Regions from separate parts of the Micromonospora sp. WMMA1949 genome, predicted to be linked through region 2. Evidence: riboswitches for the same ligand, from Rfam matches in the RefSeq annotation. Region 2 holds a riboswitch; each other region holds the start of a gene.

Region 1 (7,139 bases), 1.9 Mb from region 2:
CGGACGGCCGGCGGGAACACCGTCTCGGCGACCTGCCGGTCGAAGCGCGCGGCGCTGTCGCCGTCGGCGAACGAGGTGCCGAGGTCGTGCTTGCGCAGGAACGCGGTGATGGTCTCGAAGCGGGCCTTGTGGCCGTCGTTGAGCGCGGTGTAGTCGGCCTCCGCGTAGAGGTCGGCGGCGTCGACGTCGGCCGGCACGTCCCGCATGATCCGGTGCGGGATGCCGAAGTAGCGGGCCAGTTCCAGCGTGCGCGAGTCGTGCGCGAACAGGTAGCCGGGCGTGCCGGCGACGAGCGCGGTGATGGTGCCGTGGATGCGGGTGCCGAACGCGAAGTCGTACCCGGACAGGTGCGACATCCAGGTCCACGGGTCGACGAACATGCGCACCTTGTCCTCGGCGAACAGCGGGTGCGAGGTGTGCAGCGGGATGTCGCTGCTCTGGCCCCGGTGCTCGGGCGCGTCGCCGTAGAGCAGGGTGCCGAGCGTGCGCAGGTCCTGCGGCACGTAGCAGAGGTTCGGGTAGCGCTCCTGGTGGTGGCGGACCACAGCGGCCATCGATCGGACGTACGGGGAGATGGTGAGCGCGACCTTCGAGTCGGCGGTCAGTTCCGGGCGGTCCTTCTCGAGCCGGAACGTGTCGCCGTGCAGGAACATCGACGGGCAGCCGATCTGCTCCACATCGGAGAAGCCCAGCGTGTTCAGGTAGCTCTCGGTCACCTCGCCGCGGACGCCGATGCTGTGCGACCGGTCCAGCACGGCCTTGCAGAAGGCGCGCACCGGCTCGTCGATCGGGCGCAGGTACTCGCGGTCGCCGTCGACGTTCGTCTGCACGCCGACGCCGAGCACCACCACCGGGATCTTCAGCCGTTCGATCAGCCGGGTCAGCGGGGTGAGGCGGTGGATGAAGCTGCGCCGGAACGCGTTCGCCAGCGGCACCACGAAGACGTCGTGCCGCTCGTTGATCTCGTCGGCGAGACGCGGGTCGGCCGGGGTGCGGGTCGCTGTGATCTCGGCCGTGGAGGTGGCGAGCAGCTTGTGCGCCGCGTGGCTGAAGACCAGGTTGCCGCTGTTGTCGCCGATCCAGTTGCCGGCGAACGTCTCCTCCGGCGTGAGGACGTCGAACGGGCCCTTGCGGGCGCGGAGCAGGATCCGCTGGTGCATCCGGTTTCGCTCACCTTCCGTACGGCACGGCGTCCGGGCGGGAGCCGTGGTGGGGTGCCCGCGCGTGCAGGAACGGAAATCCTATCCGCCGCCCCTGAGAGACCCGGCGGACGTCGGCTCGCCGGGAACGTCCCGGTTCCCCGGGGTAGGGTGCCCGGAATGACCAGCGCGCCGACCGTCACCCGTGCCCCACGACTGCCGTCGCTGACCGGATTGCGGTGGGTAGCCGCGCTGCTCGTCTTCGGCTTCCACGCCGGGACCATGGGCATCGTCGCCGAGCCGCACCTGAAGCCCCTGATCGACAAGGCGTTCAGCCTCGGCCTGTCCGGCGTCGAGTTCTTCTTCATCCTCAGCGGGTTCGTGCTGGTCTGGTCGTACCGGGACGGGGAACGCGCGTGGACGTTCCTGCGCCGCCGGTTCGCCAAGATCTACCCGAACCACGTGGTGACGTTCGTCGCGGCGGTGGCGGTGGCGGCCTGGTTCGCCGACCCGATCGTCCCGTGGGCCGCGATCGCCAACTTCTTCCTGGTCCAGGCGTGGATCCCGCTGGGCGGCTACTTCTACAGCGTCAACAACGTGAGCTGGTCGCTCTCCTGCGAGCTGGCCTTCTACCTGTGCCTGCCGCTCGTGGTGCCGTGGCTGCGCCGGGCCCGTACCGGCGTGCTGCGGACCGTGCTGGTCGCGGCGCCGCTGCTCATCCTGGCGCTGTGGCCCGGCCAGCAGCTCGTGCCGGAGGAGCAGCGGTGGTGGTTCACGCAGATCTTCCCGGTGACCCGGTCGCTGGAGTTCTGGATGGGTGTGGCCGCCGCCGAGCTGATGCGCCGGCACCGCTGGCGCGGCCCGAACCTCACCGTCGCCACCGGCGTCTTCGTCACCACCTGGGTCGTCGCCGCGCTGTGGATCCCGGCCGAGTTCTGGGCGGCGCTGCTCGCGGTCGCATACCTGCTGGTCATCGCCGCCGCGGCGGACGCCGACGTGCGCGGCCGGCCCACCCCCTGGCGGTCCCGCGCCATGGTCTGGCTCGGCGAGGTGTCGTTCGCCTTCTACCTGGTGCACGTGCTGGTCATGGTCACCGTGCTGCGGCTGACCGGGCACTGGGGGAGCGGCCTGCCCGGCTGGCGCGGCCCGCTCGCGGTCCTCGGCTTCCTGGTGGTCACGCTCGCGCTGGCCGCCGCGCTGCACCGCTGGGTGGAGGTGCCGATGATGCGCCTGCTCGGCCCGTCCCGCCGGGCCCGCGCCGCGTCCCGCATGCCGGCCGCCGCGCCGGCGGTGCCGGCTCCGCGCCGGGCCGCCGACGACGCCGCCGGCCCGGCCGCCGACGGCGGCGCGACGTCCGTCGCCGGTCCGGGCGAGGGCATCGAGTACGCCGGGCGGCGTCGCCCGGACTGACACGCGCACCCCTCGGCCGGTCGATTCGCGACACGCCGTGCGGCGGTGCGTTCGTGGGGGTTCGGCGGTAATTTGTACCCGTGCTTCCGATCGCGCTCACCTGCCCCGTGTGGTGGGTGGCGCGCTGGACCGCCCGGATGCTCGCCAGTCTCGCCGTGGTCGTCGCCTGTTCGTTCGGCGCCGCCACGCTGCCGTCCGGTGTCGCCGCTGCCGCCCCGGCTCCGGCGGCGGCCGTCCCGGCGTACCCCGTCGCCGGTGCCTCGGCCACCGCGCGGCCGGAGGCCGACCGCGCGGCCGAGCGGCAGGCCCTTCCCGCCGGTGTCCCGGCGCCCGCTCCCCGGGCCGTCGACCCGGCCGCACCGCAGCCGGTCCCGGCCGGCCGGGTCGCCGCGCCGGCCGGCCCGCGGGCCCCGCCCGCCCGCTGATCCGCCCCCGGGCCACGCCCGTTCACCGCACCCACCGAACGTCATCCCCGCACCCGCCCCGGCGGCCCGTTCCACCGGCCCGCCCCGGCGAGGTCGTGCGGGTCCTCCCGCCAGGTTCTTCCCGTGAGGTGCCGACCATGTCGCAGACCGCCCTGTACCACTTCCTCACCGCGGTGCCCGAGGCCGCCGCCATCTGGTCCTTCCTGCTGCTGCTCGCCCTGGGCCTGCTCGCCGCGCTCGTCGCCCGGCCGGAACGCGACCCCGAGCCGGACGCCGCCCCCGAGCCGGACGCCGATGCCGCCCGCCGCGACGATCTGGTCCGCTACGCCGAGGAGGTGGCGGTGGCCGCCGCCGGGGCCGCCCAGACGGCCCGTCGCCGCCGGGAGCGGTGGCTGGCCGCGCAGGACGAGGCGGACCGGGCCTGGACCGCGTACGACGAGGCGGACAGCGCCGCCCGCCGCCTGGCCGGCGCCGCCGCGCTGGGTGCCCCGCGCACCCCGCGCACCCCGGGTGAGTACGCGGCCCGGGAGCGCTGGCTGCACCACGCCGCCATGACGGCGCACTGGCGGGGCGACCTGACCGCCCGTCAGCTCGCCGACGTGCTGGCGCACCGCAACGGGTGGGATCCGCGCCGGCACCCGGCCGAGCAGGAGATCGTGCTGGCCCGCACGGTTCGGGACGGGCGCCGGGCCGGATGGGAGCGCGCCGCCGCGCGGGAGCGGACGGCCTGGCGGGACGCGGAACTGGCCGCCGAGGCCGCCCGGACCCTCGCCGCCGAGGCGTACGCGGCAACCGTGGCCCTGCGGCCCGCCCTGCCGTACCGGAGCACGACGACGAGCGCCCTGCCGGTGCCCGCGGCGGCCCGGAACGCGCGGTGGCGCCCGGCCCGGGTCGGCTGAGGCGCCCCGTCTCGACCGAATTGTTACCCGCAATGTGGTGAGCCCGGTCACCCAGGCCGCCGAATCGGGCGCGGGGCGCAGAACGGGTCATCGAGCCGCGCAATTGCCGGTCGGCTGCTCGCCGTCTGTCCGGTTTCCGCCGCCAGGTGCCGTCGAAACTGCTTGTCCCATTGAGTGAAGTCAGTAACCGGGTGTTCCGAAATCCGTTACCGCGGATCACGTTTACGCAGGTGGGAGCGCTTGGCATGGGACATACCCACCGGTAGTGTCGGCGCGTCCGATGCGGTAATCGATCGCCGACGGCGACGCCGCACCGACCCGCCTAATCGAGTTCCACGAACCGGGGACCCATGAGCACCATCGGGGTGAATCCGCGAGCCCACGGCCCGCGGTAGGGCGTACTTCCCGCCCGAATCCGTCAGCTAACCCGGTCGGCGGCCACGGAAGGAGTTACCCCTCTTGCCCACCCCTCGATCGTCCCCCCGCCTCCACGGCACCGCGGTGCCCGCGCTCGCCTGACGCGCGACCGGCAACCGCCCCCTGGGCGCCCGGCATCACGGGCGTTCCCGATCCCCCGGCCATCCGGCCCCGCCAGCACGTGTGAGTTCCTCCGCGTGCCGGGCCGGCGTGTGCCGCTCACGCCCCGTGGAGGATTTCGTGAAGCACCACCTGAAGCGTCAGCTGCGACGGATCGTCACCGAACGCCCGTACCAGATCATCGCCGGATCGGCCGCCGCGCTCGTGCTGGCCGCCGGTGCCGGCACCGTCGCCGCCGCCGGTGACGACGCCCCGGTCCAGGAGAACACCGCGGCGGTCGCCGATCTCGGCGCCGCCCGCCTCGGCGAGCAGCCCGCCAGCCGCGGCGAGGCCCGCATCGCCGTACCGCCGGCGTCGCCCAGCGCCTCGGCCGCGCCCAGCGCGTCGGCGAGCGCCTCCCCGTCGGCCAAGGCGGCGGCGGACCCGGACCTCACCCGGAAGGCCAAGCCGAAGCCGCCGTCGAGCAAGTCGCTCGACTACGACTACCAGGCGCAGATCAACTACTTCTACTGCGGCCCGGCCGCCGTGCGCAACGCGCTCAGCGCCGCCGGCATCGAGCGCAGCCAGGACGCGCTCGCCGGCCCGCTCGGCACCACCGAGATGGGCACCAACTCCGCCGAGGACACCACCCGGGTGCTCAACCAGCAGGTCAAGGGCAACCCGTACCGGACCCGCATGATTCCCGGCACCGCCACCCCGGCCCAGATGGACCGGCTCCAGGCCGACGTCGTCGAGGCGATCAGCAACGGCCGCGCGGTCGTCGCGAACGTCGCCGGTACCGCCACCGACACCAACGGCGGCTGGCACTCGTTCCCGGGCGGCCACTACGTCGCCGTGGTCGGCTACAAGGACGACGGCCGGACCGTACGGATCGCCGACTCGGCCGACCCGTCCCTGCCCTCGTACTGGCTCACCACGATCGACCTGGCGCACTGGATCGCCAGCCGCGGCTACTCCGCCTGACCGTCCCACCCCACCCCGGCCCCGCCTCACCTCGCCCCGCTGATCTTGCAGTTGTGGCCCCGGCATAACGGGTGAGCCGGGCATCCCGGGGGCCGAAACCGCAAGATCGACGGGCTGGTGGGGGCCGGGGGCGGCGGGTTCGGTCTCGCGTGTGCGGGGCGGGCGGTGGCAGACTGCGCCAATGGGCGATACGACGGGGAAGCGGCACCTGATTCTCCTGCACGGCATGGGTGCCACCGGCGAGGTGTGGCTGCCCTGGGCGCCGCTGCTGGAGCGCCGCTGGCCCGGCCGCTGGCTCGCCCCCGACCTCGCCGGTCACGGCTGGTCGCCGCCGCTGCCCGGCTACTCGTTCGAGGCCCTCGCCCAACGCGTGGCCGACGGGCTCGGCCCGGTACGGCTCGGCCCCACCGACCGGCTGGTCCTGCTCGGGCACTCGCTCGGCGGGGTGGTGGCGCTGGCGCTCGCCGCCCGGCAGCGGGCCCTTCCGGTCGACGCGGTGGTGGGGCTCGGCATCAAGGCGGTCTGGTCCCCGGCCGAGCTGGCGAAGTCGCAGGAACTGGCCGCGCGGCCGGTCACCTGGTTCGCCACCCGCGACGAGGCGGCTCGCCGCTACCTGCGGGTGTCAGGGCTCGCCGGGCTGTTCGCCCCGGACCATCCCGTGGTGGAGGCGGGGCTGCGGCGGGAGGACGGCCGCTGGCGGCTCGCCATGGACCCGGCGGCGTTCGCGGTCGGGGAGCCCCGGCTGGCGGCGCTGCTGGCCGCCACCGACGTACCGGTGCTGCTGGCCCGGGGCGAGCAGGACCCGATGGTGACCGACGCGCAGCTCAAGGAACTGGGTGTGCCGGTGGCCACGCTGCCCGGGCTGGGCCACAACGCGCACGTCGAAGACCCGGCCGCGGTGCTCGCCCTGCTCGACCCGTACCTCTGAGCGGGCCTACACCACGGCGCGCGGCGCCGGGACCGACCAGTCGGGTTCCAACTCGCGGCGGGCGGCGGTGAGGAACGCCTCGGCGTAGCCGTCGGCGGGGAAGTCGCCCAGGTAGCGGGTCCGGGCCGCCCAGCGCTGCGCCGCCTTCGGGTCGGCGTCGAGCAGGTCGGTGAGCACCTCGTCCACGTTGGACATGTCGCGCCGCAGCACGTAGCCGGACGCCGCCAGCGGGAACCGCTCGACGAAGTGCTCGCCGTCGGCGCCGGTGTCGGTGACCGCGTACGGCTTGCCGGAGTACAGCCAGTCGGAGATGACCCCGGAGACGTCGGAGACCAGCGCGTCGGCGCGGTTGACGCATTCGGTGAGCGTCAGCTCGCGGCTCGCGGCGGCGCCGAACAGGTGCGGCCGGCCGGTCCTGGCCCGGTCGGCGGCGAGCAGTTCGGTGAGGCGGGCGAGCTGGCGGGCCGAGGCCGGGTTCTTGTCGGTGTACGGGTGGGCGCGCAGGATCACCGTGGCCCCCCTGTCGATCAGCCGGCGGATCAGCGTCTCGGCCACCGGCAGCGAGCAGTAGTTGGCGTCGGCGTGGTGCCCGGTCCAGGTCGGGGTGTAGAGGACCGTAGGGTGCGCCGACGGGGTGACCGGCTCGCGGCGTACCTCGATGGCCTCGACCTGGGGACGGCCGACCACGACGAACTTGTCGGCGGGGATCTCCACGCCGGCGCGGGCGTACCTGTCGATCGCCGCCTGCCCGGCCACGAAGATCTTGTCGAAGATGGCCGAGACCGGGTTGGCGCTCGGTGCCTTGTCGCTGTCGCCGTGGTGCAGCTGCACGTGGGTG
Region 2 (7,139 bases):
GCTCCCGGTGACCTCGATCCGCCCGGCGGGCTGCCCCAAGATCGACGGCGTGGTGAGCAGCGCCGCGCGGACCGCCATCAAGACGGCGTGCGCCCAGGTCGGCGACCCGTACGTGTGGGGCGCCACCGGCCCGAACTCGTTCGACTGCTCCGGCCTCACCCAGTACGCGTACAAGGCGGCCGGCATCTCGCTGACCCACTTCACCGGCGCCCAGTGGAACGAGGGCCGCAGGGTCTCCCGTTCCGAGGCACGCCCCGGTGACCTGGTGTTCTTCGGCTCCGACCTGCATCACGTCGGGCTCTATCTCGGCAACGGGGTGATGGTGCACGCGCCACGTACCGGTAAACCGGTCCAGGTGTCGAGCATCAACACCCAGCCACTGGCCGGTTTCGTCCGGGTCAGCTGACAGCGGTCACACCGAAAGGCCCCCGGTCCGCAGGGACCGGGGGCCTTCGCGTTCTCGTGGAAAGGTCAGCGCGGCGTGCCGACCGGGGACGGCAGCACCAGCACGTCGTCCAGGTTCACGAACATGATCCGGTGGCCGAACTGGACCTGCACGTACTTGTTCTTGCCGCGGACCACGGTCCGGTCACCCGGTGCCGAACCGTCGAACGAGACCGCCCGGTAGTACTCGCCGGGCAGCACCCCGCCCACCGCGTACCGCTGGCCGGCGGCGAACGTGTACTGCAGCGGCGAGATGGTCTGGTACGGGATGGTGTCCGGGTAGGCGGCCTGCTCCGGGTAGGCCCGCCCGTACACCGGGATGGTGGCCTTGCCGGGCCGCGGCGTCACCACGAAGCCGGTGGCCCACTTGGCGGTCGGCGCGGAGGCCGGGTTGAGGAACCAGGCCTTCTGGCCGAGGTACCAGATCGCCGTCCAGTCGCCCTGCCGGCCGGCGAGCGCGTACGTCTGGCCGGCGGAGGCGCGGGCGCCGTGGTCGGAGATGTACATCGTGTCCGGCGTGCCGTCCGGGCGCAGCCCGAGGTCGTTGACCAGCGGGGCGTCCGGGCTCGGCGCAGTCCGCAGGATCACCGACGAGGAACCGCGCGACGGGCACGGCTGCGCCGGCGGCCGGGGCGTCGGGACGCCGGGCGGCTGCTGGTTGCAGCCGGTGAACGTCGGCCGGTTGGTGGCGAAGTCCGGGTCGATGGTGACCAGGCCGGTACGGGGCGTGCCGGTGTTGCGGAACGGCGCCTTCATCAGGTCGAAGTAGTGCGACCAGTCCCAGTACGGTCCCGGGTCCCAGTGCATGCCGCCCACGTTGGCGGCGGTGATGCCGGGCACGTTGTCGTGGCCGATGATGTGCTGCCGGTCCATCGGGATGCCGAACTTCAGCGCCAGGTGACGCACCAGCTTGGCGGAGGTGCGGTACATCGCCTCGGTGTACCAGGTGCCCTGACCGGCGAAGCCCTCGTGCTCCAGGCCGATGGACTTGGCGTTGACGTACCAGTTGCCGGCGTGCCAGCCGACGTCCTTGGTCTTGATGTGCTGGGCGATGTAGCCGTCCACCGAGCGCAGCGTGTAGTGCCAGCCCAGGTAGTCGGCGCGCTTGACCAGGTCGACGCTCGGGCCGAAGTAGCCCTCGGTGTCGTGGATGACGATGTACTCGATCTTCTGCTGCTTCGGCCGGTCGGCCAGGTCGTGGTTGCCGTAGTCACCCGGGTCGTCGCTGAGTTGCTCGTAGGGCGCCGGAATCCACTCGCAGGCGAGCCGGACCGGGCACTCCAGTCCGTCCGGCCGTTCGGCGTTGCGCAGGCCGAGACGCGCCAGCCGGGAGCGGTCCGGCGTCGCGGCGGTGGCGGCGAGCGTCACCCGCTGGCCGTCGTCCGTGGTCCGGCTCGCGCCCTGGCCGAGCTGGTCGTACACCTCGTCGGCGAAGGCCGCCGCGGCGTCGGAGGTGTCCGCGCCGGAGTACCGGGCCACCGCGCCGTACCAGGCCGCCGGGTCGGTGCCGGCACCGACCGGCCCACCCAGAGCCTTCTGGTACGACGCCAGCAGCGCCGCGCCACCGCGGATGTTCGCGGCCGGGTCGGTCCGCAGCGTGCGCGCGTCGAGCCCGGTGAGCGCGGCTGCCGCGTCGAGCGTCTGGAGCGAGGCGTTCGGCAGCGGGGTCTCCCGCTTCGGCGCGGCCGCGGTGGCCGGGTCGAGCTTCAGTGGGCGGGCGTCGTCGCCGCGCGGGTCCTCGTCCTCGTCGACGTGGGCGCTGCCCGGTGTGGCGAGGATGTGGGCGGCGTCGGTCAGGTGCATCGGGCCGTAGCCGCCGCTGGTGCTCGGCTGCCCCGGGTGGGTGTCCCAGCGGGATTCCAGATAGGAGACACCGAGCAGCACGTTCTGCGGTACGCCGTACTCGGCCGCGGCGGCGGCGTATTGTTGTTGCCTGTCGCTCGCGGGCGCGGACGTGTCCGGCGCGGCTGTCACCGGGCCGGTCGTCGCCAGCGCGGTGGCTGTCGCCACGGCGGCGGCGAGCAGTATCCGTCTGCCCGACGGCGGGGCGGAGAGGAGCATCGAACCTCCTGGACAGGGATGGGGGTCACTGCGTCTCCACCCTCACTCCGTACACCCGCAGGGGTCAATACCTTTCCACTGAGTAATCAGCTTTGAAAGAAAACTTCACCTCTGCCCGGGATGCGGCCCGTCATCGCGTACGGAGTGTCACCGCGCTGGAAGTTGCGGATCGATAACGGTGGTCCCTACTCTGGTGAATCGTCGGCCGCACGTCTCACCGTCCAACCCGGTCGGTGACGGTCCGACACCGCCGAGTCGCCCACGGGCGAGCCGGGGAACCAGGTACCTGGGGTGAATCCGCAGCGATGCGGTAGGGCGGCTCCCTTCCCGCCCGAATCCGTCAGCTAACCCGGTAGGCGGTACGGAAGAAGGAGTACGGACGCCCGGTGGCACTCCATGCCCCGCGGCCGTCGTCGAACCGGTCCACCGACCGGTCCAGCGTCGCGCCGCGTTCCCGCTGGTCCCGCTTCACCACCGCCCTCGCCGCGCTGGTCGGCACCGCCGTCGTTCTGACCGGCGGCGCGACTGCGGCACACGCCGAACCCTCGGTCGCCGAGATCGAGGCCCAGATCGACCGCGACTGGAACAAGCTCGAACCGGTCATCGAACAGGTGAACGCCGTACGCGAGCAGCTCGCCGCGCGGCGCAAGCAGGCCGACGCCCTCGGCCGGCAGATCGCACCCCTCCAGGCCCGGGTGGACGCCGCCCTCGGCCAGGTCGGCGGGCTCGCCGCCGACGCCTACAAGGGCGACAACCTCTCCACCGTCAACGCGCTGCTGGGCAGCCGCTCACCGGGTGACCTGGTGAACGGCCTGGAACTGCTCGACCGCTTCGCGCACCGCCAGCACGAGCAGGTGCGCTCCGTCGCCGCGCTGCGCGACGAACTGGCGGCGAAGAAGAAGCCGCTGGACGAGATGATCGCCGGGCTGGCCCGTACCGAGGCCCAGCTCGCGGCGAAGAAGAAGCAGATCGACGCCGAGATCGCCCGGCTGCAGAAGCTGCGGCTCAAGGTGTACGGCAAGGGCGGCGGCGGTCCGCTGCGCCCGGCGCCCTGCCCGGCCGGCTACCCCGGTGGCGCGGCCGGAGCGGCGGTCAAGTTCGCCTGCGCCCAGATCGGCAAGATCTACGTCTGGGGCGCGGCCGGGCCCGACCACTTCGACTGCTCCGGCTTGACCATGGCAGCCTGGGCCAAGGGCGGCGTCTCGCTGCCGCACAACGCACGCCAGCAGCACGGGATGACAAAGCGGATCAGCCGCGCCGAGCTGCGCGCCGGTGACCTCGTCTTCTACTACAGCGACCTGCACCACGTGGCGATGTACGTGGGTGACGGCTGGGTGGTGCACGCCTCCCAGTCCGGCAAGCCCATCACGATGAAGCGCGTCGACGACGGCGACATCAACAGCTTCGGCCGCGTGTAAGGAAGGGCCCCCTCTTAACGCCTCCGGTAGAGGAGGGGGCCCTTATTAACAACTTCGGGCGCCGTCAGCGCGTCGGCCAGGTACGCCAGTTCTGCCAGGACCGGCTCGGCGTCGGTCCGCGCTGCCCCTGGTAACGCGAGCCGTAGACGGCCGAACCGTACGGGTGCTCGGCCGGCGAGGAGAGCCGGAAGATGCAGAGCTGGCCGATCTTCATGCCCGGCCAGAGCGTGATCGGCAGGTTCGCCACGTTCGACAGCTCCAGCGTGACGTGGCCGGAGAAGCCCGGGTCGATGAAGCCGGCGGTCGAGTGCGTCAGCAGCCCCAGCCGCCCCAGGCTCGACTTGCCCTCCAGCCGGCCGGCGAGCTGGTCACCGAGCGAGATCACCTCGAGGGTGGAGGCGAGCACGAACTCGCCCGGGTGCAGCACGAACGGCTGCCCCTCCGGCACCTCCACCATCGAAGTCAGGTCGTCCTGCTGGATCGACGGGTCGATGTGCGTGTAGAGGTGGTTGTTGAAGACCCGGAACAGCCGGTCCAGGCGTACGTCGATGCTCGACGGCTGCACCAGCGTGGGCTCGAAGGGCTCCAGTGCGAGCGTGCCGGCCTTGATCTCGGAGACCAGGTCGCGGTCGGAGAGCAGCATCGGAACACCATAGCGACCGGTATGGGTGACCTGCGTGTCGCACTACATCTTCGTACACGTGTTCGATAGAGTGTCCACATGGCTTCCTGGTCCGAATTCGCCGCCGACGAGCCCCGCCTCGCCGACGAGATCCGCCTCCTGATGCAGCAGTACGGGCCGGGCTTCGGCTACCTCGCCACGGTCCGCGCCGACGGCGGCCCCCGAGTCCATCCGGTCTCTCCGGTGATCACCGCCGACGGGCTCTGGTGCTTCGTCATCGACTCACCGAAGCGCCGCGACCTCGAACGCGACGGTCGCTACGCGCTGCACTCGTTCCCGCCGGAGGAGAGCGACGACGAGGCGTACATCGCGGGGCGCGCGCGGCCGGTGACCGACCCGGCCACGGTGACGCGGCTGGCCCGGATCGCCCGCGCGTCGCCGCGGGGCGACTGGCGGCTGTTCGAGTTCACGGTCGAGGTGGCGATGCTGACCCGGCGCGACCCGGTGGCCCAGCCCGGCGCCGCCCCGCCGCAGGTCCGGGTGTGGCTCGACCCGCGCGGCGACGCGCCGGCCCGGCGCGACCCGCTCGCCGCCGAGGGCCGGCGGGGCCGGCACGGCTTCGACACCCGCCGCCCGGCCGCCTGACCCGGCCCACGACGAACGGTGCCGGCCCGTCCGAGGACAGGGCCGGCACCGGTACGCGGTACGACGGTCAGGCTGCGCGGTAGGCGTTCCACGCGGTGAGCATGCGGCTCGCCTGGCCGGCGGTGAACTGGTACATGCAGGAGTCGTACGTGTAGTCCATGAAGTTGGTGATCGGGTCCTTGCCGGCGGTCGAGCAGGTGTCGCGGCCGGTCGGGCACTGGTACGCCGGCGACGCCTCGGCCGGGGTGTCGGAGACGCTGTCGCCCGAGCCGGAGCAGCCGCCCTGGAAGGTGTGGTAGAGGTTCAGCCAGTGGCCGACCTCGTGGGTGCCGGTGTCACCCTGGTTGTAGTTGGTCGCGGTGCCGCCGGGCAGCGACTCGTTCAGCACCACCACGCCGTCCATCTTGTCCAGCGTGCGCTTCGGGAACGTCGCCCAGCCCAGCAGGCTGTCGCTCAGCTCGCCGAGGTAGATGTTCAGCGTGTTCTTGCCGCCCACACGCAGCGACGTCTTCATTGAACGCTCGGCGGAGGAGCCCTGCACGATCGGGTACCACGACGGGTTCGTCACCCGGTTGATCTTCGTGAGCTGGAACCCGAAGGCGGTGGCGGCGCCGCCGGTCGAGCCCGCGTACGCCTGGTTCAGCACGGTGATCTGCTGGTTGATCATCGAGTCGGTGATGTTGCCGCCGGCCCGGGTGCTGTTCTCCTGGATGACGTGCACGACGACCGGGATCGTCACGGTGGCCAGCGGGGTGACGGCGCCGGTCCGGAAGTTGGCGCGCTCGCGCTGCGCGGCGGCGAGGTCGGCCTCCCGGTCCTGGACCTGCTTGGCGGTCAGGTGGTTGGGGTCGAGCTTGGCGTTGCCACCCTTGGCGACGCGCGCGTTCGAGTGCTCGTCGGCGTGGGCGTCAGCAGGCTCGGCACACACGTCGGCCGGGGCGGCCGAGAAGGCCGAAGCAGCGGGGACGACGCCGACGGCGGCGGTGCTGAGCAGCAGCGCGAGGGTCGACGTCGCGACACCGGCGGTACGCCGGGTCAGCAGGTTGGGACGAAGTCCCATGGGCCCACCTCTTTCTGACGGCGTGGCAGGGGGTGTGTCACGCCGGTGCGGAAACGTGTGGCAGACGTTACATCCCATCGACGCATTTGAGAACGCCCATACGTTTCCGACGTGCAACTTCGCGCCTGCCGGCTCCGGAGCGTGCTTGATCCACTCCAGTTCGGGGAGGCGGTGGGGGCAACCGCCCCCCGATGCCGCCACCTCGCCGAGGTGGCGCGCGGGCACCTGACTGCACGGGGGTGGGGGGCTTCAGGTAGAGTGGTGCCGCCTGCGGGTGTAGTTCAATGGCAGAACATCAGCTTCCCAAGCTGACAGTGCGGGTTCGATTCCCGTCACCCGCTCCACGCATGGAAGCCCTGGTCAGGACGAGAGTCCCAACCAGGGCTTCCGCGTTGTCAGGGAGCCGAAGCGGGCCATAGGGCCTGTGTCGCGGGAGCGGCCGAGCGACATGGCCGACCGGTTCGACGCTGACCCCGGCGGGTGGGTTCGGCCTGCAGGACGGCCCCCGGACCGACACTGGCGCGAGGGCCGTCCTGGCTCAGAGGATCTGCCGGTTCACCCGGTCCAAGGTGAGAAACGTGGCCAAGGCCAGACTCACCGGCGTGGCCATCTCGGGAAGGTACTGCGCGCTGACCCCGACGGCGGCCGAGATGCCCAGGAAGCCGAGAGTGCGGAGCGGAATTGAGCGCTCCCGTGGCGTAACCTGCGGCTCCGACTGCTGCAACTGTGCAGCAGCATGACGTACCCTGCTCCTCATGCGTTGACCCTTTCCGCACGGATGGCGATTGGTGTTGCGCTTCGGCGGGCGCCCGGGTAGCCGCCCGGGTGCCCGCCTTTCGTATGTGCCGGTGTCGGTTGACCCTGCACGTTGTCCGGGGCCTGGAACTGG
Region 3 (7,139 bases), 3.0 Mb from region 2:
CACCGGGCGGTACGTCGTGCCCGGCGTCGCAGCGCAGCCGGGCGTGCACCGCCGCGCCGCACTCGTCGTGGGCCACCCGTACCGCCGGACCCGCCTCGTCGGCGGCGTACGTGTCGCCCCACTGCCGCAGCGCGACGAGCACCGGGATCAGGTCGCTGCCCTTCGCGGTGAGCACGTACTCGTCGCGGCTGCGCTGCCCGGGTTCGCGGTAGGGACGCCGGTCGAGCAGCCCGTCGGCGACGAGTTGCTTGAGGCGGGTGGCGGCCACGGGCTCGCTGACGCCGACCCGCCGGGCGAAGTCGTCGAAACGGCGGGTGCCGAACGACGCCTCCCGCAGCAGGAGCAGCGTGGTGCGGTTGCCGATCACCTCGAGCGCCCGGGCGATCGAGCAGTTGGCGGTGGACCAGGAGTCACGCTGCGCAAGGAGGTCCGTCATGGCGTCGACGGTACCCACTGACTTAGGAAAACAGAAGTCAGCTACCTCACAGCTGGCCGGGGAAGAAGCCGTGCCGGGCCAGCGGCTCGACGATCTGGTGCTCCTCGTACGACAGGTGCGACAGCAGCGTGTCGGTGAGCAGGTCCACCGCCTCCTGGAGCTGCGTGAAGTCGCCGGGCCGGCGGACCAGCTCGACGAGCGCCCGGTCGACGCTCTCCACCACCCCGTGGATCACCACGTGCTCCTCCTCGAGGCGGTCCAGCACCGCCGCCAGCCCGGCCTCGGAGCGGCGCAGGTGCGGGAAGATCGAGGCGTCCTCCAGCCCGTGGTGCTGGGTGACCATGGTGCAGTACGCCGCGCAGTACGCCCCGAGCGTCCAGTTGTTCTGCCGCATGGTCATCTCGTTCAGCGCGGCCCGCGCCCGGCCCGGCGAGACACTGCCCCGCTTGACCTGTTCCAGCAGGTCCCGCACCTGGGCCAGCTCCTGGCGCAGGTGGTCGTGCACGTCCACTAGGTGCTGCCCGGCGGCCTGTCCCCGGGCCGGGTAGGCGTGTCCGGCCGGCGGCTGCGGGGCGCTCGGGCGGGTGGACTCGTCCCACGGGCGGCGCGCGCTCAGGCGTACCCCCGGGTCGGGGGTGGGGGTGACGCCGAGCGTGCTCGGGAGGCCGGCGGCGGTCTGCTCGTCGGACGCCGCGCGGGTGCCGCCGGTGGGCGCGGCGCGCTCGGCCGCGACCAGCTCCCGGACCGCGGGCGCCACCTCCTGGCCGAAGATCTGGATCGCGCGCGGCTCGTCGCTGCCGAGGATGAACGTGGTGATGCCGTGCTCCAGCGTGAGCCCGGCCAGCTCCTCCACCCACTGCTCCGGTGGCCCGGCCAGGAAACCGGCCGACGAGCGGGCGAACGTGCCGGTCACGTTGAGCATGCGGCGGATCGCAGCCGGGTCGCGTCCGGCGGCCGCCGCGCCCTCGTCGACCAGCGCGTTGAGGGCGGGCAGCTCGTCGGGGCCCTTCGGCAGGTACGACAGCGACGGCAGCCAGCCGTCCGCGGCGCGGCCGACCAGGCGCAGCATGCGCGGCTTGTACGCGCCGACCCAGATGCCCACCGGGTGCGCGGGCGCCGGGCCACGCTTGGCGCCGACCACTCGGTAGTGCTCGCCGTCGACCCGGATCATGCCGCGACTGCCGGTGTCCCAGACCTCGCGGATCACCCGGATCGCCTCGTCGAGGGCCTCGACGGCCGCACCGGGGGACAGGCGCCGCCCGCCCGCCGCCTCGATCGCGTCCCAGAACGCGCCCGCGCCGAGCCCGAGCTCGACCCGGCCGCCGGTGAGCAGGTCCAGGCTGGCGACGCTGCGGGCCAGCACCACCGGCTGGCGCAACGGCAGGTTGAGGACGTTTCCGGCCAGACGGACGCGTTCGGTGGCGGCGCCCACGTAGGACATCAGCGTCCAGGTGTCCAGGAAGCCGGGCTGGTACGGGTGGTCCTGGAACGTGACCAGGTCCAGCCCGACCTGCTCGCAGAGGCGGGCGAGCGCCACCACCTGGTCGGGCTGCCCGGCGGCGGGGGTGATGAAGCCGCCGAAGGTCAGCTCGTGTCCGTGATCGGTCATCGGTCCCGCCTCCCGTGATCTTGTCCAGCCCTGCCACGGTAGCGCCACAGGTGGTAGTCCGGCCGGGTGAAGAGCATCACAAGAAGTGGACTATTGTCGCAAATCGCTCCTAGCGTCGGTTTCGTCCGCAGACGCGGACACCGCAGGCCGGAAACGCCAAATCCCGCCGCCGGCCCCGGTAACCGAACCTCGCGCGGGAGCGGGGGAACCACACGTTCCACGGTGCACCGTCACCTCGGGGTGAAGCCGCCACCGGCGGCCGGGCTCCTCGGCCCGAACCCGACAGCTCACCTCGTCGGCGTGGAGGAATCCACATGGCAACTGAATACTCGACCCGGGGTCGTCGTACCGCTCTCGCAGCGATGACGGCCGGCGTCGCCGTCGGCGCCGCGACCCTGTTCGGCCCGGCCGCTCCGGCCAGCGCGGGCGTCAACTGGGACGCGGTTGCGCGCTGCGAATCCGGCGGCAACTGGAAGATCAACACCGGTAACGGCTACTACGGCGGGCTCCAGTTCTCCCGCGCCACCTGGAACGGCTACGGCGGCAAGAAGTACGCCGCCCGCGCCGACCTGGCCAGCCGCTCCGAGCAGATCGCCGTCGCCGAGAAGGTGTTGCGCGGTCAGGGCATCGGCGCGTGGCCGGTCTGCGGCAAGAAGGGCGGCTCGGCGAGCGCGGCGACCCGGTCCGAGCGGGCCACCCCGAAGGCGGCGCCGAAGAAGGCGGCCGCGAAGAAGGCGGCCCCGAAACGGGCGACCACGCGCAAGGCCGCACCGGAACGCGCCGCGAGGCCGGAACGCGCCGCGACGACGGTGGCGCCGCAACCTGCGCCAGGCGCCGAGACGTACGTGGTGCGGCGCGGGGACACGCTGTCGGAGATCGCCGTGGCGCAGCGCGTCAACGGCGGCTGGCGTGCCCTGCACGAGCGCAACCGGGCCGTGGTCGGCGACGACCCCGGCCTGATCTTCCCCGGTCAGCGGCTGCGCCTGCGCTGACCGGCTCCGGACGCCCGGCCGGTTCGCCCGGCCGGGCGTTCGCCAGCCCGCGACACGCCGCGCCGCCGGTGTCCGGCCTGCTCGCGGCGCCGGGACGCCGACCGTGACGGCCGCTGACCGCGATTCGTCGGAGCCGGTTGCTAGGGTCACGATGATCGGCTCAGACGTGAAGAAAGCGCGGAAATGACCAACGACCCGTTCTCGGCTGCCGCGAGCATCGACGAGCTGCTGACCCGCACGCAGCAGGCTCTCACGGCGATGCGCTCCCGGGCCTCGGCGCACGCCGACGGCGAGCCGGGCGACCTGCTGCGCGCCGAGGGCACGGCAGCCGGCGGCCGGGTCCGCGCGGTCGCCGTCCAGGGTGGCAGGCTGGATTCGGTGACGGTCGACCCGGAGCTGGCCGGCGAGCCCCTGGACGTCCTCTGCGGACATCTCGTCGCCGCCGCCAACGCCGCCCTGTCCGAGCTGGACGCCCAGGTCAGCGCGTCGGCGCGGGCCGACGCCGACGCGCTCGCCGCCCGGCTCGGCAGCATGGGTGACCAGGCGGAGCTGTTCGGCCGCGCGATGCACGAGGCCGCCGCCCGGATCCACCGCGACCGCGGCACCGCGTCCCGGGCCGGGCGCCCGGCCTGACCCCGGCCGCACGCGCCCCGGGCGCGGCGAGGCGCAGCACCGGCCCGGCACGTAGCCCCGGCCTGGGACGACGAGGCGGCCGGCCGCCGGGAGGACGACGACCGGCCGCGCTACGCCACGGTCAGCTCAGGGTGACCGCGGTGTCGTCGACGACGAAGGACGTCTGCAACGAGCTGTCCTCCACGCCGCTGAACGAGATGGTCGCCGTGGTGCCCGCGAGCGACGAGACGTCGAAGGACCGCTGCACGTAGCCGGTGGCCTTGTTCAGGTTGGAGTAGGTCGCCAGCGTGGTGCTGCCGGCCTTGACGGTGAGCTTGTCGTACGCGGTGCTGGTGGTCGACTCCGCGCTGTCGATGTGCAGCCAGAAGCTCAACGTCGCCCGGCATCCGGCCGGGATCGTCACCGACTGGCTCAACGTGTCGGTGTGCGACGAGCCGTACCCGTCCAGCCACGCCTTGTACGAGCCGCCGTGCGCGGCCTGGCCGCTGTCGGTGGTGATGACGCCGGACGAGGCGCTCCAGCTCACGTTGCCCGACTCGAAGCCGGGGTTGGCGAGCTTGTTGCCGGAGCAGCCGCCCGACGGCGGGGTGGTCGTGGTGCTCGGCGTGGGCGTCGGGGTGCCGCCGGCGCAGGTCGGCTCACCGGACTGGGCCGGCACGCTCACCGCGGCCCAGGCCGCCTTGACCGTGTTGAACTCGGTGCAGCTGCTCGGGTAGAGGTTCTTCGCCGCCTGCAGCGTCCACACGCGGTACTTCAGGTAGGACGAGGAGGACGTCTTCAGCAGCATCGCGTTGTACATGATCTTCATGGCCTTCTGGATGCCCAGGCCGGTCACGCTGCTGCTGTTGCAGGTCGAGCTGGACGGCTGCCCGTTGGTCGGGCTGCTGCCGTTGGCCAGCAGGTAGAACCAGTGGTTGCCCGGGCCGGCCGCGGCGTGCACCTCGGTCGACGGGATGCTGCTGGAGTAGCAGTTCGGGTCGCCGAGCGCCGACGGGTTGTACATGTTGCGGATCGGGCCGGAGCCGACCAGGTTGATCTTCTCGCCGACCAGGAAGTCCGGTGCGTCGTAGCTGGACGGCTCGTTGGCGAACCACTCGGTGGCCGCGCCGAACGTGTCCGCCACGAACTCCTGCGTACCGCCGCCGGAGATGCCGCCGGGGGTGGTGTCGTCGATGCCGTGACCGATCTCGTGCGCCACCACGTCCAGCGAGCCGATCCACTGGCCGGCGGTGTTCTTGCCGATCTGCACCTGGCTGCCGTCGTAGTAGGCGTTCTGGTCGTTGAGACCGACCCGGATCGGCCAGTAGCCGCCGTTGCCGTTGGCGCCGTTGCGGCCCAGCCACTGGGAGAGCATCTTGTGCTCGGTCTGCGCCGAGAACAACGCGTCCACGCAGCCGGTTTCCTTGTTGGTGGCGGTGCCGTTGCCCCACACGTCGTCGGAGCCGCTGAACGTGGTGTTGTTCGCCGAGTCCTGGCAGCTCAGGTTGGTGACGGTCGGGTCCTTCATGGTGTACGTGGAGCCCGACTGGGTGGTGTTGAGCGTGAGCGGGCTGGGCCCGTTCCAGGCGCCGGTGCCGGTGCCGCGGACGACGTGTTCCTGCGTGCGCAGGATCGCGCCGGTGCGGGCGTCGACGTCGACGGTGAGCCGGCTGGGGCCGTCCGCGCCGGTGCCGCGAACAGTGGTCTCCCAGGCCAGCGCCGGTGCGGCGCCGAGCGTGTAGACCACGAGCGTGGTGCCCTCGACGGCGCTGACCGTCTTGAGCTGGGCGCGCGCCGTCGTCGCGGCGGCGTTCCGGGTCAGCGCGGGCGTGGTGGCGAGGGCGCCGATGGGCCGCTGCTGGGCGACCGAGGCGTACTTCAGGTTGCCGGCCGCGTCCGTGGCGAGCACGAAGTCCCCGCCGACCACCGGCAGGCCCTTGTAGGTGCGCTCGTAGGGCACGTACTGGGTGCCCTCGGAGGAGATGACCGGCTTCTGGACGAACGCGTCGTCGGCGCCGGCCTGCAGGTAGGCGGGGCGGTTCGCGACCAGCGCGCGGGCCGAGTCGGCGGCGACCGCGCGGGCCTGGGCCGGGTCCGGGGCGGCGGGTCCGGGTGGCGCGGCCTGCACGGCCGCGGCGGTGCCGGCGGCGAGGATGCCGGCCGCGGCCGCGCCGGTGAGCGCGGCGAAGCGAGGTGTGAGTTTCACGGGGGTTTGCTCCTGTTCTACAGGCGCGCCGCACGGAGCCCGGTGGGGACGGGCGGCGCGGTGGTGCGAGGCAGGGTGACGGCCGGTCACCGGAGCTGCCGGCGTGGCTCCGGGTCGACAGATCGACCGTCGCGAGTCGCCGGGGGTCGGCTGCTCGCTGGTGCACAATCACACGCCGCCCGAGCTCGGAGCAATGGGTGACCTGGGCAACGGCTGACAGTCGGGCGCGTCGCCACGCGCGCCGATTCAGGCAACCATGATCTTCAATAGCCCCTGATCAGGGCGAACATCGCCGATGGTGGATGAAGTGCCGTGCAAATTGCGGACGTTGCCGCTGTGTGCGAATGGCGCGCATAGACGCGAGGCCGCCATGCGCGCGGCCGGGCGGCGGTCGCACCACCGCCCGGCCGGGTCAGCGCGGGCCGCGGGTCCGCGTCGGCGACACGGTGGGCAGCGGTGGCAGCGACGGTGTCAGCGTCGGCCGTGAGCTCGGCCGCCCGGTCGGCTCCGGGCTCGGGCTCGACCGGGTCGGGCTCGGGCTCGGCGACTCCGACGGCGTGGGCGCGGCGGTGGTCGGCGGCGGCGCCGACCGGGTCGGCTCCGGGGTCTCGCCGGGGAACTTCGGCTCACCGAACCGGTGCTTGCCCGGGTCGAGCTTCATCGCCGCGGTGGCCCGGGTCATGAACTGCCGCCAGATCGGCGCGGCGCCGGTCGAGCCGTACACCTCGTAGCTGCCGCTCTTCGTGCGCAGCGGCTTGCCGTCGGTGGTGCCCAGCCAGACGGCCGAGGCGAGCGCGCCGGTCCAGCCGACCATCCAGGTGTGCACGTTCTGGGTGGTGCTCTGCCCGGCCTGCCAGGTGCCGGTCTTGCCCGCGGAGTCCCAGCCGTTGCCCAGCTCGGCGGCCCGGACCCGGCGCAGCGTCCAGTCCAGCTGGTCGATCGCCTCCCGGTCCAGCCCCAGGTCGGTGGTGCGCAGTTGCTCGGTCCACACCTCCTCGTCGTCCTTGCTCACCGACCGGACGAAGTGCGCGTCGGCGCGCTTGCCGCCGGCCGCGAACGTGGCCATGCCGTTCGCGTGGTCCTGCACGGTGATGCCGTACTGCCCGATCCCGACCTCGGTGGAGAACCGCTTCGCCACCTCGCCGGCCGGGTCGCTGCGCAGGTCGACGCGCTGCGGCCGGGGATTGCCCCGGACCGTCTCCCACATCGACTCCACGCCCGCCTGCCGGGCCATCTCGATCACCTTGTCGGTGCCCAGCTTCTCGGTCAGCTCGAAGTAGGTCA
Region 4 (7,139 bases), 1.6 Mb from region 2:
ACCCACACCGCGTACGGCCTCTCCCCTCGGATCACCCGGCTGATCCGCCTGGCCGAGACCACCGGCGCCGGGGTGCTGGCCCGCTGCGGCGGCTGGCGGCCCCCGCACGCGCTGCTGCGCGCCCTGCGCCCGAGCATCCGCTGGATGCTGTTCGGCGACCGCTGCGACCCGGCGGACATCCGGCTGGTCACCTCGGCGGTGGCCCGGGCCACGCTGCGCTCGATCGGTGGTTTCCGCGCCTCGATCGGCGCCCAGCACCGGCTGGAGACGCTGGCCGCGCTCGGCGTGCTGCCGGCCGCCGCGCTGGTCGGGGACCGGGACCGGCTCACCCCGCCGCCGTGCGCCGAGTCCATCGCGGCGGCGCTGCCCACCACGGAGCTGACCGTCTGCCCGGGTGCCGGGCACATGCTGATGATGGAGCGCCCCGACGAGGTGAACGCGGCCCTCGCCGGCGTGCTGGACCGGGTGCTGGCCGACCGCCCGGCGACCCGCCTCTGAGCGTCTCCCGCCCGCGAGCGGGGCAGACGTACGCCACGTGCGCGGCATGCCCCGATGTGCCGGTTGCCGGCGGCCCGTACCCTCATTCAGCCCGCCGTGCCCTCCGAACACAGGAGCATCCGCGTTGACCGACCAGACCACGCTGGACCGGGAGATCGCCGCCGAGCAGCGTCACCTCGACCGGGTGTACGCCCGGCTGGCCGAACTGCGCCGGTCCGCGGCCGACGCCGAGCGGGAGGGCTACCGGCTGGCCCGGGTCGGGAACTTCGGCGCGCTGGTCGAGCGGGACGCGATGGTCTTCCACGCCGCCCAGCGCCGGCACGTGCTGGACGCCGAGCACGAGGGCCTGGTGTTCGGCCGGCTGGACCTGCGGACCGGTCAGGTGCTGCACGTCGGCCGCCTCGGTGTGCGGGGCGTGGACGCGGAGACGCTGGTGGTGGACTGGCGGGCGCCCGCCGCCGCCGCGTTCTACCAGGCGACGCCCGCCGAGCCGCGCGGCGTGGTGCGCCGGCGCACGATCCAGTCCGCCTCGGAGAAGGTCACCCGGATCGAGGACGACCTGCTGGACCCGGAGGCCGCGCCGCCGGACATGGCGGTGGTCGGTGACGGGGCGCTGCTGGCCACGCTGTCCCGGGCCACCGGCCGTGGCATGCGGGACATCGTCGCCACCATCCAGCGCGAGCAGGACGAGGCGATCCGCTCCCCCGGCAACGGCGTCACGATCGTCTCCGGCGGCCCGGGCACCGGCAAGACGGCGGTGGCGCTGCACCGGGCCGCGTACCTGCTCTACTCCGACCGGGCCCGGTACGCCGGCGGCGGCATCCTGGTGGTCGGCCCGTCCGGCGTGTTCGTCGAGTACATCGCCTCGGTGCTGCCCTCGCTCGGCGAGGAGACCGCCACGCTGCGCTCGCTCGGCTCGCTGTTCCCCGGCCTGTCCGCGTCCCGCACCGACCCGCCGGACGTGGCGGCGGTGAAGGGATCGCTGCGGATGCGCCGGGTGCTGGAACGCGCGGTCCGCGACGCGGTGCCGGACTCCCCGGCCGAGTTGCGCCTGCTGTACCGGGGTGAGCTGCTGCGCCTGGAACGCCCCGCGCTGGACGCGATCCGGGACCGGACGCTCGCCCGTGGGGCGCGCCGCAACGAGGTACGCCGGGCGGCGTTCGACGCCGTCCTGGCCGCGCTCTACGCCCAGGCCCGCACGCTGCGGGTGGGCCGGCTGCCGGAGCAGCCCGCGTTCGAGGACGAGATCATCGAGCGGCCGGAGTTCCGGGAGTTCCTCAAGGCGTGGTGGCCCCGGCTGCACCCACGGCACGTGCTGGACTGGCTGGCACGCCCGGACCGGCTGCGCCGCTACGCCGGGGGCGTCCTCTCCTCGGCGGAGATCCGGCTGCTCGCCGACGCGTACCGGAGCCTCGGCACCGAGGGGCTGACGGTGGCCGACATCGCGCTGCTGGACGAGCTGGACGCGCTGCTCGGCAAGCCGGTGCAGCGGGCCCGGCCCAAGCGCGATCCGTACCAGCTCGCCGGTGGCGTGCGCGAGCTGAGCACGTACGCCGACCGGCAGCGTGCCGCCCGCGCGGCGGCGCGGGAGCGTCCGGCCGACTACCGCGACTACGCGCACGTGGTGGTCGACGAGTCGCAGGACGTCTCGCCGATGCAGTGGCGGATGATCGGCCGGCGCGGCCGGCTGGCGTCCTGGACGGTGGTCGGTGACCCGGCGCAGACGGCCTGGACGGGCGATCCGCAGGAGCTGGACCGTGCCCGCGACCAGGCGCTGGGGCGGCGCAAGCGGCACCGCTACGAGTTGACCACCAACTACCGCAACTCGGCGGAGATCTTCGCGGTGGCGGCGGCGGAGATCCGCCGCCTTTACCCGGATCTGCCGCTGCCCGACGCGGTGCGGTCCACGGGCGTGCCGCCGGTGGAGCGTACGGTGCCCGCCGCCGACCTGCCGGCGGCCACGGTCGAGGCGGCCGAGGCGCTGCTCGCGCAGGTGGAGGGCACCGTCGGTGTGATCACGCCGGTGCCCCGCCGGGACGAGGTGGCCGGCTGGCTGGGCGCGCTCGGCACGGGCCGCCTCCAGGTGGTGACCAGCCTCCAGGCCAAGGGCATGGAGTACGACGGCGTGGTGCTGGTGGCGCCGAGCGAGATCCGGGCCGACCCGGGCTCGGGCGTACGCACGCTCTACGTCGCGCTGTCCCGCGCCACCCAGCGCCTCACCACGCTCGATCCGGTGGGGTGAGTGGCCGCGTCGGCGCCACCCACAGTTCACTTGCATACATAGCGATGTGAACATACATTGAGCCTGGCCGGTACGGGGCAGGGAAGGTGTTGGCGTGGGCGCAGGTCATGACCACAGCGGCGCGGTGGCCAACGCGGCACACCGCCACCGGGGCCGCCTCTGGGCCGCCTTCGCGCTGCTCGCCGCCCTCATGGTGGTCGAGGCGGTGGCCGCCTTCACGACCGGATCGCTCGCGCTGCTCTCCGACGCCGGGCACATGTTCACCGACGTCCTCGGCATCGGCATGGCGCTCGCCGCGATCTCCGCCACCCGCCGCGCCGGCACCGACCCGCAGCGCACGTTCGGGCTCTACCGGCTGGAGGTGCTCGCCGCCCTCGCCAACGCCGTACTGCTCGGCGCCGTCGCGGTCTACGTCCTCATCGAGGCGGTACGCCGGTTCGGCGAGCCGCCGGAGGTGCTGGCCGGCCCGATGCTCGTGGTGGCGGTGCTCGGCCTGCTCGCCAACATCGTCGCGTTCGCACTGCTGCGCGCCGGGTCGAAGGAGAGCATCAACCTGCGCGGGGCGTACCTGGAGGTGCTCGGCGACCTGCTCGGCTCGCTCGGCGTGATCGCCGCCGCGTTGATCATCACGGTCACCGACTGGTGGTGGGCCGACCCGCTCGTCGCCGTCGGCATCGGCGTGTTCATCCTGCCGCGCACCTGGCGGCTCGGCCGGGCCGCGGTCCGCATCCTGGTGCAGGCCGCGCCGGAACACCTCCAGGTCACCGCCGTGCACGACCGGCTGGCCGCCGTGCCGGGTGTGGCCGAGGTGCACGACCTGCACGTCTGGACGCTCACCTCGGGCATGGAGGTGGCCTCGGCGCACCTGACCACCGACCCGGGCGTGGACCCGGCCGGGGTGCTGGCCGCCGCCCGGGCCGCCCTGCACGAGGACTTCTCCATCGATCACGCCACGTTGCAGGTCGAGCCCGGAGCGTCAGCCGGAGTGTGCGGAAAGACCGAGTGGTGATTAGGACAGACTTAAATCACTGTGACTGCTGTAGTCTTATGCCGGTTTTGCCCCGCCTAGTGGCATTGCTCGACGGAGCCGTGCCCGGGCAGCGCCGGTAGTCTCGGTCGCGGCCGCACCCGCGGGCGCCACCGGCCCCGGTGGGGCGGCCGTCGCCTAATCGTCCGCAGGGGCGAGCCGGGGAACCACGTACGTGGGGTGCATCCGCGTCAGCGGTAGGGATCTTCCGTCCCGAACCCGTCAGCTAACCCGGTCGGCGTTGACGGAAGGACGTGTGAATGCCCCCAGTGGCACCTGTACGACGGACGGCCGCCCGGTTGGCGGCCCTGCTCGTCGCGACGCTGGCCCTCGGCGTCGCGACCGTTCCGGTCTCCCCCGCCTCCGCGGCGCCGGCGACCGGCCTGCTCGCCGCCGCACCCGGCGGCGACGACGAGGGCGGCACGCCGGAACTGCGCGCCCAGCTCGACGCGGCCAGCAAGGGCTGGCTGGAGGCGAAAGCCGCGCTGAACCGGTCGGTGACCCGCCAGAAGCAACTGAACGACCAGCTCAAGACCGTCGGCGCCGAGCTGGCCGTCCGCGACGCCAAGGTCGGCGAGATCGCCGCGGTGGCGTACCGCAACGGCCGCCTGGGCACCGCCGGGGCGCTGCTCGGCAGCAGCAGCCCGGAGGGCTTCATGGACCGGGCCGCAGCGCTGGAGCAGGTCGCCGCGCACGAGGACCGTACGCTGCGCGACCTGATCACCACCCGGGACGAGGCCACCCGCACCCGTGCCCAGCTCGACGGGGAGATCCGCGAGCAGCGCAAGCAGGTCGCGGTGATGGGCAAGCGCAAGGAGCAGGCCGAGCGCGCCCTGGAGGTCGCCAACGACCGCGCCTCGCGCAGCAGCACCAGCGGCGGCGGCAGCGTCCAGGGCACCTCCAACAAGAACGCGAAGCCGGCGCCGCGCAACTCGGACGGCTCCTGGCCGTCGGAGTCGTGCAGCGTCAACGACCCGACCCCGGCGAACGGTTGCATCACCCCGCGCACACTGCACGCGCTGCAACAGGCAAAGGCGGCGGGCTTCACCCGGTACGTCTCGTGCCACCGGCCCAGCGGCTCGGGTGAGCACCCGAAGGGGCGGGCCTGCGACTTCGCCGCGCAGAAGAACGGCTTCGGCGGCGTGGCCAGCGGCGGTGACCGGACGTACGGCAACAACCTCGCCGCGTACTTCGTGCGCAACGCCGACCCGCTCGCCGTGCTCTACGTGATCTGGTTCAAGCAGATCTGGCTGCCCAGCAGCGGGTGGAAGTCGTACAGCGGCGGCAACGGCGACCCGTCCAGCGACCACACCAACCACGTGCACCTGTCGGTGTACTGAGCGCGCCCGGAAGGGGCGGCCGGATCAGGCCGGCCGCCCCTCCAGGGTCGCCCCGAGACGCGCCGCCAGGCCCAGGTGAGCCGCCCGGGCCTGGCGGAACGCGTACCCGAACAGCGGTGCCGGTGCGGTGAGCGTGATCTCCACGTCGATGCGTACCGTGCCGTCCGGCTCGTCGCGCAGGCGGGTGTGGTTGCGGACCGTCGTCGCGGGTTGCTGACGCGCCACGGTGACGACCTCGTCCTCGCCGGCGATCAGCACGTCCGCCTGGTACGTGACCGGGAAGTGCATCGGGCCGAGTTGCAGCCGGTCGGTGATCGCGTAGCTGGCCAGCGCGCCCGGCCGGGCCGGCAGCTTCCGGACCCGGACGATCAGCGGATGCAGCTCGCCCTGGCGACTCAGGTCACCCAGTAGCGCCACCGCTTCGGCCCGGGTGCACCGGGCCTGCACGGTGTAGCTGAAGCTGTCGCTGCTCTGCAAGCGGGCCCCCTCGCCGTCGTGCGTCGCGACGATCGTCCCGTACCGACGCCGGACTGGCAACGGGTAGAAGGTCCCCTGGCAGCAGGGGGTGTGAACGGCGCTCAGGCGCCGGGCAGCACCTCGGGGGTGTCGTCGGCGAACCACGGCTCGGGCGCGCCGAACAGGCCGAGCAGGCCGGTCACCCAGAGCTGCCGGTGCACGAACCGGCTCGGCTCGGTGACCACGAGCTTGACGCCGCTGACCTCGCAGGTCTGGAAGCCCGCGACCATGGCGCTGATGCCGACCGAGTCGATGAACGTGACGAGCCGCATGTTCAGCTCGATTCGCGAGGGACGGCCCTTCGCGAGCACCTCGGCGATCGCTTCCCGCACCTCGTACGCGGTGTCGACGTCGATCTCCCCACGGGGCGCGATCTGGACGACACCACCCGGCCGCACCGACTTCACGATCGACAGGCTCACGCGAGCACCTCCACTCGCCCATGACGGGCGCCTCATCAGTACGCGGGCCGCGACCGAGAGTATTCCTCCAACGGCCCGGTCGCCACCCCCCGGGATGAGCAATTCGCGAACTGGGCACACCTGGGCGTACCCAATCCGGACCTCCGGGTTCCAGTTTCCCCTGTTTGGCGGGTCGCGGCCAACCGTGCGACCGGGCGGGCCCGCCGATCCGCCGACCAGGGTAGCGGGCGCACGCACGTCCCGTCGGCACCGGTCCCGGCGCGTTCGAGTGGTTCGTCCCGTTCGCTGTTCCGGGCCGCCCGTGACGCCCGCCTGGTTTGCCGCGCCCGCCCGTGGGGCACTGCCCGAGACAGTGAACCCCGCCGGATGGACACCGGAGTCCGAAGTGGCCGCCGGCCTTCGGCACCCGAGGAGGTAGAACGATGTTCGGATCCAACCTGCTGGACCGCCGGGGCAAGGCCGAGCGGGTCGCCGACCAGGCGTGGCAGAACCTGCTCTCCGCCGTCGGTTCCGCCGGTGACAGCGTGCGCGACGCCACCCGGACCGCCCGCCGCAGTTCCTCCGGCCTGGCCGACGACGCCACCGACCTGGTCGGCTCCGCCGCCGAGGAGGCACGCCGCCGGGCCTCCCTCGCCTTCGACGCGCTCGCCGGCCGCCGGCCCGCGCTGCCGTGGACGCTGCTGATCGCGGCGGCGCTGGCGGGCGCGGCGATCGGCTGGGCCGCCGGCACCGCGGCACGCGCCGCCGGCAGCCGGGACCGTGCCGCGGACGAGATCGAGTTCGTGGACGTGGACCGGCCGAACTCTCCGGCCGGCCTGGACGGCTGACCCACCCGTACGACCCGACGACGGCCGCTCCCGGGACTCCCGGGGGCGGCCGTCGTGCTGCCTCACCCCGGCCGGGTGAGGGCCGCTCACCCGGGACGCGCGCAGGATCGCGGGTGCGGGACCAGGCGCCCGCGCCGCGATCGACGGGAGGGAGAGCCGGATGGCCACCGACACGATCACCCGTACCGACCGGGACATCCAGTCCGCCGTGCTCGACGAGCTGACCTGGGAGCCGCGGGTCGGCCCGGACGAGATCGGGGTGACCGT

Evidence for each region. Region 2 has a riboswitch for cyclic di-AMP ahead of O7607_RS12115 (C40 family peptidase). Riboswitches for the same ligand answer to the same signal wherever they lie in the genome.
Region 1: it holds a riboswitch for cyclic di-AMP, as region 2 does, so the genes downstream of both, O7607_RS02725 (C39 family peptidase) here and O7607_RS12115 (C40 family peptidase) in region 2, are expected to answer to the same signal.
Region 3: it holds a riboswitch for cyclic di-AMP, as region 2 does, so the genes downstream of both, O7607_RS25985 (LysM peptidoglycan-binding domain-containing protein) here and O7607_RS12115 (C40 family peptidase) in region 2, are expected to answer to the same signal.
Region 4: it holds a riboswitch for cyclic di-AMP, as region 2 does, so the genes downstream of both, O7607_RS19890 (coiled-coil domain-containing protein) here and O7607_RS12115 (C40 family peptidase) in region 2, are expected to answer to the same signal.

The regions. Positions count from the first base shown of each region.
Region 1 covers NZ_JAPZBG010000001.1:632,573-639,711, reverse strand. The annotation lists gene O7607_RS02745 (polysaccharide pyruvyl transferase family protein) at 1-1,160, opposite strand, end outside; gene O7607_RS02740 (acyltransferase family protein) at 1,320-2,549, shown strand; gene O7607_RS02735 (hypothetical protein) at 2,630-2,974, shown strand; gene O7607_RS02730 (hypothetical protein) at 3,112-3,873, shown strand; cyclic di-AMP (ydaO/yuaA leader) riboswitch at 4,183-4,325, shown strand; gene O7607_RS02725 (C39 family peptidase) at 4,519-5,373, shown strand; gene O7607_RS02720 (alpha/beta fold hydrolase) at 5,555-6,301, shown strand; gene O7607_RS02715 (CDP-glycerol glycerophosphotransferase family protein) at 6,308-7,139, opposite strand, start outside.
Region 2 covers NZ_JAPZBG010000001.1:2,560,192-2,567,330, reverse strand. The annotation lists gene O7607_RS12125 (C40 family peptidase) at 1-406, shown strand, start outside; gene O7607_RS12120 (N-acetylmuramoyl-L-alanine amidase) at 472-2,505, opposite strand; cyclic di-AMP (ydaO/yuaA leader) riboswitch at 2,744-2,878, shown strand; gene O7607_RS12115 (C40 family peptidase) at 2,892-3,923, shown strand; gene dcd (dCTP deaminase) at 3,988-4,566, opposite strand; gene O7607_RS12105 (pyridoxamine 5'-phosphate oxidase family protein) at 4,645-5,190, shown strand; gene O7607_RS12100 (zinc metalloprotease) at 5,258-6,250, opposite strand; tRNA gene O7607_RS12095 (tRNA-Gly) at 6,521-6,594, shown strand; gene O7607_RS12090 (hypothetical protein) at 6,789-7,007, opposite strand.
Region 3 covers NZ_JAPZBG010000001.1:5,571,239-5,578,377, forward strand. The annotation lists gene O7607_RS25975 (winged helix-turn-helix transcriptional regulator) at 1-436, opposite strand, end outside; gene O7607_RS25980 (LLM class flavin-dependent oxidoreductase) at 483-2,045, opposite strand; cyclic di-AMP (ydaO/yuaA leader) riboswitch at 2,216-2,361, shown strand; gene O7607_RS25985 (LysM peptidoglycan-binding domain-containing protein) at 2,360-3,037, shown strand; gene O7607_RS25990 (YbaB/EbfC family nucleoid-associated protein) at 3,221-3,670, shown strand; gene O7607_RS25995 (M4 family metallopeptidase) at 3,792-5,855, opposite strand; gene O7607_RS26000 (transglycosylase domain-containing protein) at 6,268-7,139, opposite strand, start outside.
Region 4 covers NZ_JAPZBG010000001.1:4,193,484-4,200,622, reverse strand. The annotation lists gene O7607_RS19905 (alpha/beta fold hydrolase) at 1-498, shown strand, start outside; gene O7607_RS19900 (HelD family protein) at 623-2,740, shown strand; gene O7607_RS19895 (cation diffusion facilitator family transporter) at 2,835-3,749, shown strand; cyclic di-AMP (ydaO/yuaA leader) riboswitch at 3,893-4,023, shown strand; gene O7607_RS19890 (coiled-coil domain-containing protein) at 4,028-5,107, shown strand; gene O7607_RS19885 (SRPBCC family protein) at 5,132-5,584, opposite strand; gene O7607_RS19880 (STAS domain-containing protein) at 5,686-6,045, opposite strand; gene O7607_RS19875 (hypothetical protein) at 6,468-6,872, shown strand; gene O7607_RS19870 (BON domain-containing protein) at 7,033-7,139, shown strand, end outside.